Regions from separate parts of the Bradyrhizobium sp. AZCC 2262 genome, predicted to be linked through region 2. Evidence: predicted binding sites of a transcription regulator. Region 2 holds the regulator's gene; each other region holds the start of a gene.
What was found. The regulator PhoB, encoded in region 2, activates phosphate uptake and scavenging genes when phosphate is short. The targets are predictions, from matches to a motif close to TGTCATNNANCTGTCAT.

Region 1 (3,274 bases), 4.3 Mb from region 2:
ACGACCTGCACGCCGGCGCGTTCGAGGTCGCGCGCCCAGCGGATGTTGGCTTCCTCGTCGAACCGCGCCTTCAGCTCGATCAGTGCGGTCACCGACTTGCCGGCCTCGGCTGCTTCGGCAAGGGTGCGCACGATCGGCGAATTGTTCGAGGTGCGGTACAGCGTCTGCTTGATGGCGACGACGTCAGGATCGCGGGCGGCCTGCTGCAGGAATTGCACGACCACGTCGAAGGATTCGTAGGGGTGATGGACGATCAGGTCCTTTTGCCGGATCGCCGCGAAGATGTCGCCGCCATGGTCGCGCACCCGTTCGGGATGGCGCGGCACATAGGGCGTGAATTCGAGGTCGGGCCGGTCGAGCCGCGTGAGCTGTGAGAGCTCGTTCATCGCCAGCACGCCGTCGACCAGAAACACCTCGTCGTCGGCGGCGGAAAGCGCCTGCTGCACGAAGGCGCGCAGCTCTTCGGGCATCTTGGCTTCCATCTCCAGCCGGATCACCGAACCCCGTCGCCGCCGCTTCAGCGCGCTCTCGAACAGGCGGACCAGATCTTCCGCCTCTTCCTCGATTTCGAGTTCGGAGTCCCTGATGATGCGGAATGCGCCCTGGCCCTTGACGGTGTAGCCGGGGAACAGGCGGCCGATGAACAGGCCGGTGGCCTGTTCGAGCGGGATCAGATGCACCGCGCCATCCTTGGTTTGGGGCATGCGGACGAACCGGTCGATCTTGCCGGGCATGCGGATCAGGGCGTTCATCGGCTTGCCGTCGGCGACGCGCGCCAGCTGCAGCGCGATGGTGAAGCCGAGGCTAGGGATGAACGGGAACGGGTGTGCCGGATCGATCGCAAGCGGCGTCAGCAGCGGGAAGATGTTGCGGAGGAAGTGATCCTCGAGCCAGCTCCGCTCCGCCTTGGTGAAGTCGTGGCCGTCGACCAGCATGATGCCGGCATCCGACAGGTTGCTGCGCAGATCGCGCCAGATCGCCTGCTGGTCGGAGGCGAGTTCCGAGACGGTCTTGTTGATGAGCACGAGCTGCTCGGACGGCGTCATGCCGTCGGGGCTGCGTTCGGCGATGCCTTCGCGGACCTGTGCCTTGATACCGGCGACGCGGACCATGAAGAACTCATCAAGGTTATTGGCGGAAATCGACAGGAACCGCACCCGTTCAAGCACGGGATGGCCGGGATTGACCGATTCCTCGAGCACCCGGCGGTTGAAATGCAGCCAGGACAGTTCCCGATTGATGAATCGTTCCGGGCTCGTGGCAATAGAGGGTACAGCCTCGGGAATCAGTTCTTTTTCTTTTATTTCAATAACTTGAGCCGATTCCATAAGACTTTGATCCATCTCGGGAGAGGTGTGGGGCCAGTTTAAGGGGATGCGGCTCGCAGCATGTGATACGCCGATGACGTTTCAATGACATTGATGTTCCGTCCACAGCGGCCGTCAAGGCGGCAGGAAGCAGCGCGCGCCTCGCCGGTCAGGCGTTGCGCAGCAGTTCCGCGGCCAGCGCCCGGGTCACCGGCCGGCCGAGCCGCAGCGCCTCGGCATCCAGCAGGTCGACCGCCTGGCGGGCGGCGGCATAGGAGCGCTCGATCCGGGTGGCGAGGTAGCTCACGACCGTCTCGTCAATACTCAATTGGCGGTCCGCGCAGAATTTGACGATCAGGCCGCGAAACAGCAAATCATCGGGCGGCGATAGCGACACCACAGGAGCGGCGCGCAGCCGCGACCTGAGATCGCGCAGTTCGACCTCGAACGCGACAGGCGGAACGCGCCCCGTGATCAGGACGAAAGCTCCGTCCTCGCGTGCCAGGTTCAGGAGGTGAAACATCGCGCGTTCGTCGAAGTCACCCGGTCTCAGGTCTTCGACCACCAGTGCCCCGGTGGCGAGTGCGCCGGGGACGGCAGCCGGGTCAAGGGCGTGCGCCGATGTCACGCGCGCGCCGGCCTGTTCGGCCCAGATCGCGGCGAGATGGCTCTTGCCGGCGCCCTCCGGTCCCACCAGCAGCATGATTCGGTTCGGCCAATCCGGCCAGCTTTCGATCAGCGAGAGCGCGGCTTCATTGGCCGGCCCTTCGAGGAAATTGTCGCGGGTCAGGCTCTCCGCATGCGGCAGCGCAAATGCAAGCTGACGAGGTTGAACGCGGACTGCCACGCAAGTCTCCAGGCCGGGATTTTCAGGCAAATACATGATCTGGCGCTAGCGCGCTTCGATCGTACTCATGTGCCGCACCCACTCGACGAGATAGAGCGAGACGGAAACCAAAGTAAAGACCGTAACAAAACCCATCAGGATCACGTCATACGGCGCCGGCCTGAAATTGAAACCGAGCGAGGCCAGCACCAGCGCCGCGAACGCCACCTGCGCCACCGTGTTCAGCTTCGACACCATCAGCGGTTTCATCGGAATCGGCTTGTCGAACAGCCATGACACGATCACGGCCGTGACGATCATGATGTCGCGCGACACCACGAGGATGACGATCCAGCGCGGAACCGCGCCCCAGATTCCGAGCGCGACATAGATCGAGACCAACAGCGCCTTGTCGGCGAGCGGATCGAGCAGGGCGCCCAGTTCGCTCTGCATGTTGAAGCGCTTGGCCAGAAAGCCGTCGACGGCGTCGCTGACGCCGGCAATGACGAAGATTGCGAACGCAATCTCCATCTGGCTGGAAACGATCGCCCAGACGATGACGGGCACCAGAATGATGCGGCCCAGCGTAATGATATTCGGAATGCTCAACTCGGTCGCTTCCCGGCTCCCGGCCTAAATCCGGCCCCTGGCGGGTTCTGCCGGTCCTTATCTACATAGTATATGCGCCAACCGCTTGCGAGCCATTGCAGGATCGCGGAATTCCTCGTAACCAGCCGTCATCATACTGGAATTGGGCATGAATGACCGCAAAAACGGGCTCACTTACGCGGATTCGGGCGTCGATATCGATGCGGGCAACCGTCTGGTCGACCTCATCAAGCCGATGGTCCGCGCTACCGCCCGGGCGGGCGCGGACGCCGAAATCGGCGGATTCGGCGGCCTGTTCGACCTCAAGGCGGCAGGTTTCAAGGACCCCGTCCTGGTGGCGGCGACCGATGGCGTCGGGACCAAGGTCGTGATCGCCATCGAGACCGGCCTGCATGGCGGCATCGGCATCGACCTGGTGGCGATGTCGGTCAACGACCTCGTGGTGCAGGGCGCGGAACCGCTGTTCTTTCTCGACTATTTTGCCTGCGGCAAACTCGACCCCGAAGCAACGGCGGCGATCGTGGCCGGCATT
Region 2 (3,274 bases):
GCGCTGAAGAACATCAACCTGACGCTCGGCACCAACCGCGTCACCGCCTTCATCGGCCCGTCCGGCTGCGGCAAGTCCACGCTGCTGCGGATCTTCAACCGGATGTACGACCTCTACCCCGGCCAGAAGGCGACCGGCCAGTTGATGCTCGACCAGACCAACATCCTCGATTCCAAGCTCGATCTCAATTTGCTGCGGGCCCGCGTCGGCATGGTGTTCCAGAAGCCGACGCCGTTTCCGATGACGATCTACGAAAACATCGCCTTCGGCATCCGCCTCTATGAGAAGATCTCCAAGTCGGAGATGGATGGCCGGGTCGAGAAGGCGCTGCGCGGCGGCGCGCTGTGGAACGAGGTCAAGGACAAGCTGAATGCAAGCGGCCTGTCGCTGTCCGGCGGCCAGCAGCAGCGGCTCTGCATCGCGCGCACGGTCGCGGTGCGGCCCGAGGTGATCCTGTTCGACGAGCCTTGTTCCGCGCTGGACCCGATCTCGACCGCCAAGATCGAGGAGCTGATCCAGGAACTGGCGGAGGATTACACCATCGCCATCGTCACCCATAACATGCAGCAGGCGGCGCGCGTCTCGGACAAGACCGCCTTCATGTATCTCGGTGAGCTGATCGAGTTCGACGATACCAACAAGATTTTTACCTCGCCGAGCGATCGACGCACCCAGGACTACATCACCGGTCGGTTCGGCTAGAGCATGATCCGGAAAAGTGGAAACCGGTTTTCCGAAGAGATCATGCTCAAACAGCGAAATAAAATCATGATCCGGTTCAAACCGGATCCTGATTTGAGGAGATAGCACATGGCTTCTGAACACACCGCCAAGGCATTCGACAGCGACCTTCAGGAACTGACTCGCCTGGTTGCCGAGATGGGCGGCATGGTCGAGCGGATGATCACCGAATCCGTCGACGCGCTGGTCCGTCGCGACGTCGCGCTCGGCAAGCGTGTCGTCGCCACCGACGTCGAGATCGACCGTCTGCAGCATCTGATCGAGGAGCGCGCGGTGCTGACCATCGCGCGCCGCCAGCCGATGGCGATCGATCTGCGCGAGATCGTCGGCGCGATGCGGGTGGCCACCGATCTGGAGCGGATCGGCGACCTCGCCAAGAATATGGGCAAGCGCGTCGCGGCGCTGGAGAACGATTTCCAGCCCTTGAAGCTGATGCGCGGCCTTGAACACATGACCGACCTGGTGCTGTCGCAGGTCAAGTCGGTGCTGGACGCCTATGCGGCGCACGACCTGCCGGCGGCGATGGCGGTCTGGAAGGGCGACGAGGAAGTCGACGCCATCTGCACCTCGCTGTTCCGCGAACTGCTCACCTACATGATGGAAGACCCGCGCAACATCTCGTTCTGCATCCATTTGATGTTCTGTGCCAAGAACATCGAGCGGATCGGCGACCATGCCACCAACATCGCTGAAACCGTGTTCTACATGATCGAGGGACAGCAGATGCTCGACAAGCGCCCGAAGGGCGACATGACGAATTTTGCCACGACCGTACCGAACACTTGACACAGCGTTTTCAAGCGAAGTGGAGACCGGTTCGCATAGCAATCAAGTTTACGCAGATTGCGTAGACTTATCTGCGTGAAAACGCGTCAAACAGAAGAGGCGATAGCAGAATGAGCGCGCGCATTATGGTGGTCGAGGACGAGGAAGCGCTGACCACGCTGTTGCGCTACAACCTCGACGCCGAAGGCTATGATGTCGAAACCGTCGCCCGTGGCGATGACGCCGATACGCGGTTGAAGGAACGCATTCCCGATCTCGTCGTGCTCGACTGGATGCTGCCCGGGCTGTCGGGCATCGAGCTGTGCCGCCGCCTGCGGGCGCGGCCGGAGACCAAGCAGTTGCCGATCATCATGCTGACGGCGCGCGGCGAGGAGAGCGAGCGGGTGCGGGGCCTGGCGACCGGCGCCGACGATTACATCGTCAAGCCGTTCTCGGTGCCGGAGCTGCTGGCGCGGGTGAAGGGACTGCTGCGGCGGGCAAGCCCCGAGCGGCTCGCCACCGTGCTCACCTATGGCGACATCGAACTGGATCGTGAGAAAAGACGCGTCGCGCGTTCCGGCCGCCAGATCGATCTCGGCCCGACCGAGTATCGCTTGCTGGAATTTTTCCTGGAGCATCCCGGCCGCGTCTTCAGCCGCGAGCAATTGCTCGACAGCGTCTGGGGCCGCGACATCTATATCGACGAGCGCACCGTCGACGTCCACATCGGCCGCCTGCGCAAATTGCTCAACCCGGGCCGCGAGCAGGACCCGATCCGCACCGTGCGCGGCGCGGGATATGCGCTGGATGATCGGTTCGCGAAGGTGGAGTCGTAATAGCTCTATCGTTGTCCGCACATTGCATCGTCGTCCCCGCGAACGCGGAGACCCATAACCACCGATGTAATTTGTTGAAGAGAGCTGGAGCTCCAGCGTGACATAACCACGAACGCCGGTGGTTATGGGTCCCCGCTTTCGCAGGGACGACAACGTTGAGTTCGTAGTCCGGGTGAAGCGAAGCGCAACCCGGGAATCTAACCCATAGCGACATAGTCCCGGATTTCGCTTCGCTCCATCCGGGCTACGATAACCGCCTCTTACCGCGTCGGCTTCGGCTGATGCCTCCGCCGGTCGGCTGCCGGCTGATACGCGACGCGCGAGTGATGCGCGCAATAAGGCAGGCCCGAAAGCGCCTTGCCGCCGCAGAAGAAGAATTCCGGGCTCGAGGGATCACCGACCGGCCAGTGGCAGGTGGCTTCGTTCAGTTCGAGCAGCGACAGCCGCTGGCTCATCGGCACCACGTTATCGAAGGCGATCGGATCAGGCTCCATCTCGACCTCGAAGGCGTGCGCCAGCGCGGTGTTGCCGCGCGAGACCGGGCGTGAGACCCGCATCATCTGTTGCGCCGGGCGTGCCTTGCGCTGCCGTGGGGCTGCCGAGGAGGGGCTCTTGGCGCGGCCGGACAGGCCCAGCCGGTGCACTTTGCCGATCACTGCGTTTCGCGTCACATTTCCGAGTTCCGCGGCGATCTGGCTGGCCGATAATCCGGCTTCCCAGAGCTTCTTCAGCTGCTCGACGCGATCGTCGGACCAGGTCAATACCGTCATCGTATTCTTCCCTTCGCGTCGCGCCGGCCAACCCAGGGCAGCGCTGGCGATGTCATTCGTCTCAAAAATCCCTGCGGTCAGAATCCCTTAGCCCTCGCCGGGCGCAAAAATCGCGCCCGAACGTGTACGCTTACACAAAATGGACTCTAGGGATCAGAACTG
Region 3 (3,274 bases), 7.4 Mb from region 2:
CTGGCCGGCATTGCGATTGCGGCCATCGCCAATGCCGGCGTCGGGCTTTTGGTGTTCATCGCCGACGATCGCCAGTTGCGCGACATCACGTTCTGGCTATTGGGCTCGCTGAGCGGCGCGACCTGGCCCAAGCTCGCCACGCTGGCGCCGGTGCTGGCGCTCGCTTTGATCGCCTGCGTCTCGATCGCGCGCGGGCTCGATGTGCTGGTATTGGGTGAGGCCGAGGCCTTTCACAGTGGCGTCGACGTCGAGCGGCTGAAGCGGATTTCGATCGTACTGGTGTCGGCGATGACAGGCGTTGCGGTTTCGGTCTGCGGCGTGGTCGGCTTTGTCGGCATCGTGGTGCCGCATCTGCTCCGGCTGGTGATCGGGCCGGCGCACCGGCTACTGCTGCCGGCCTCGATGCTGTTGGGTGCGGTGCTGATGGTGGGAGCCGACACGCTGGCCCGCACCATCGTGGCGCCCGCGGAAATGCCGATCGGCATCCTGACGGCGGCGATCGGCGCGCCGTTCTTCCTGGGGATGCTGTTGCGCCAGCGCGGGCTGGTTTCGCTATGACCGCAATTCTCGAAGCGCAGGCGGTCTCGATGGTGGTCGGCGGCGCCACGCTGGTCGACGGCATCGATCTGCGCATCGCGGCCGGCGAAATGGTCGCGATCGTCGGCCCCAACGGCGCCGGCAAATCGACGCTGCTGCGAATGCTGTCCGGCGATCTTCGTCCGACGCGCGGGCAGATCAAATTGAAGCAGCGCGACATCCATCTCTATGCGCCGCGCGCTCTCGCCCATCACCGCGCGATGCTGTCGCAGCATGTCAACGTCACCTTCCCGTTCACGGTCGAGGAAATCGTCCATATGGGCGCGGGCGACACCGGCCGCGCCGCCGCGCAAAGGCTGGTCGATGCGGCGCTGGACGAGGTCGGGCTCACGCCTTTCAGCCACCGGCAATTGCCGACGCTCTCCGGCGGCGAGCAGCAGCGCGCGCATTTTGCCCGCGTGCTGGTGCAGCTCGCCTGCGGCGAACAACTGCACGGCCCCGGCCTGCTGCTGCTGGACGAGCCGACCTCCAGCCTCGACATGCGCCACCAGATCGATCTGGTGGAGACGGCAAGAGGGCGCGCGCAGAATGGCACCGCCGTGATCGCCGTGCTGCACGACCTCAATCTGGCAATGCGCTTCGCCGACCGCATCGTGCTGCTGCACCGTGGCAAGCTCGCCGTCGACGGCGGCCGCACCGATGCGATCACGGCCGAGACCATCCGCCGGATTTTCGAGGTCGACGTCACGATCGACTACACCGAGGACGGCGTGCCGTTCCTGCTGCCGCAGACCATGCGGCCCACCGGCGCGCCAACGGCATAACGCCGCAGCTTTATCCCACGGCGTTACGTGGCTTTCACAAAACTGTCAGTCAACTGTAACAGCAGCTCCGCAAGACACAGCGCACCATCATTCACAGGAGATCCGCCATGCGCGTGTCATTGCTCTGCTCCGTCGCTTCAGTCTTTCTGGCCAGCGCTGCATTTGCGCAGGGCGAAGGCGAATTTCCCGCCACGCTGAAGGGCCACGCCGTTCTGCCGGCGCAGACCTTCATCGACGCCCCCACCGATGCGCCCGACGATCTCAAGACCGCGGGCAAATACACCACCGGCAAGCGCGTCGACGCGATCGGCAGCGTGATGGGCAAATCCTACGAGCGCCCCACCGGCGTATCGCTGCCATTCAAGGGCCAGCCACTGCAGGGCCATTCCGGCATCAAGGTGATGCCGGACGGTTCGTTCTGGGTGCTCACCGACAACGGCATGGGCTCGCGCTACAACTCGGCGGATTCGATGCTCTACCTCAACCGCCACAAGATTGACTGGGCGACCGGCAAGATCGACCGGCAGGAAACCATCTTCCTGCACGATCCCGACAAGAAGGTGCCGTTCCGCATCCTGCACGAGGACACGGCAAAACGTTATCTCACCGGCGCCGATTTCGACACCGAGGGTTTTCAGATCATCGGCGACACCTTCTGGATCGGCGACGAGTTCGGGCCCTATGTGCTGAAGGCCGACAGGATGGGCAAGATCCTGGCCGTGTTCGAAACCACCGCCGACGGCAAGCCGGTGCGCTCGCCCGACCATTGGTCGGTGCAGTCGCCGGCCGCACCCGGCGCGACCTACACCACGGTCAATCTGCGCCGCTCCAAGGGCTATGAAGGCTTTGCCGCGTCGAAGGACGGGAAATTCCTCTACGGCCTGCTCGAAGGTCCGTTGTGGGACGCCGAGAAGAAGGACTTTGAAAAGGTCGACGGCAAGGAAGCTTCGCGGATTCTCGAATTCGACGTCGCCGCGGAGAAGTTTACCGGCCGATACTGGCAATATGTATTCGAGCAGAACGGCAACGCCATCGGCGACTTCAACATGATCGACGCCACCAGCGGCCTGATCATCGAGCGCGACAATGGCGAGGGCACCGCGGACAAGGCCTGCCCGCAAGGCCAACGCGGCGAAAACTGCTTTTCGGATCTCGCCAAATTCAAGCGCGTCTACAAGGTCGAACTTTCCAACGCCAATGTCGGCAAGCCGGTGCGCAAGATCGCCTATATCGACCTGATGAAGATCAAGGACCCCGACAACAAGGCGCGCAAGCCGCTCAACGACGGCGTCCTGACCTTCCCGTTCTTCACCATCGAGAACGTCGACCGCGTCGACGAGACGCATATCATCGTCGGCAACGACAACAATTTGCCGTTCTCGTCGAGCCGCGATCCCAACAAGGCGGACGACAACGAGTTCGTGCTGCTGGAAGTCGGCGAGTTTCTGAAGGCGAAGTGACGTCGATTACCTCTCCCCGCCCTTCGCTCGACTCCCTCTCCCCGTAAGAACGGGGAGAGGGAGAAGCAGTCCGCGACTGGCCTTGCCGCACAAAAATTCGCTCGGAGTGCTAGCCCGCAGGCACCATCACGACGCCTTTGTCCTTGGGCCAGCGGACACGCCAGGCGAAGTTGATATCCCTCACCTCACCCGCTTTGGCCTCAAAAGCCCATTCCAGCACGCCACGCCTGTCACGCAGATTGGTCGCGGTCGGCGGGGTCGTAGACGGCAGCATTTCGACCTGGATGTCCTCGTTCTCGCTGACCGGCAACTGATCCTCGATCGCGATCCGGATCGGGAAATCGTGGCCGTTGCGGACCGTGGTCTTGAACGCGCGCTCGTCGGTCTTCGACGTCGTCACGATCAGGCCGGCCGATCCCTCGTTGCGTTTCACGACGGTGCGTTCGATCTTGA

Region 1: a site for PhoB is predicted at 1,402-1,418, ahead of V1283_RS14640 (RNA degradosome polyphosphate kinase). Genes of this name have one in related genera too.
Region 3: a site for PhoB is predicted at 1,405-1,421, ahead of V1283_RS00355 (esterase-like activity of phytase family protein). Genes of this name have one in related genera too.

Annotation. Positions count from the first base shown of each region.
Region 1 covers NZ_JAZHRT010000001.1:3,117,100-3,120,373, forward strand. Annotated here, with positions in the region: gene V1283_RS14640 (RNA degradosome polyphosphate kinase) at 1-1,328, opposite strand, end outside; gene V1283_RS14645 (DnaA ATPase domain-containing protein) at 1,477-2,154, opposite strand; gene V1283_RS14650 (CDP-alcohol phosphatidyltransferase family protein) at 2,200-2,742, opposite strand; gene purM (phosphoribosylformylglycinamidine cyclo-ligase) at 2,891-3,274, shown strand, end outside.
Region 2 covers NZ_JAZHRT010000001.1:7,457,031-7,460,304, reverse strand. Annotated here, with positions in the region: gene pstB (phosphate ABC transporter ATP-binding protein PstB) at 1-702, shown strand, start outside; gene phoU (phosphate signaling complex protein PhoU) at 811-1,527, shown strand; gene phoB (phosphate regulon transcriptional regulator PhoB) at 1,638-2,342, shown strand; gene V1283_RS35060 (GcrA family cell cycle regulator) at 2,603-3,112, opposite strand.
Region 3 covers NZ_JAZHRT010000001.1:61,221-64,494, reverse strand. Annotated here, with positions in the region: gene V1283_RS00365 (FecCD family ABC transporter permease) at 1-558, shown strand, start outside; gene V1283_RS00360 (heme ABC transporter ATP-binding protein) at 555-1,361, shown strand; gene V1283_RS00355 (esterase-like activity of phytase family protein) at 1,469-2,821, shown strand; gene V1283_RS00350 (mucoidy inhibitor MuiA family protein) at 2,931-3,274, opposite strand, start outside.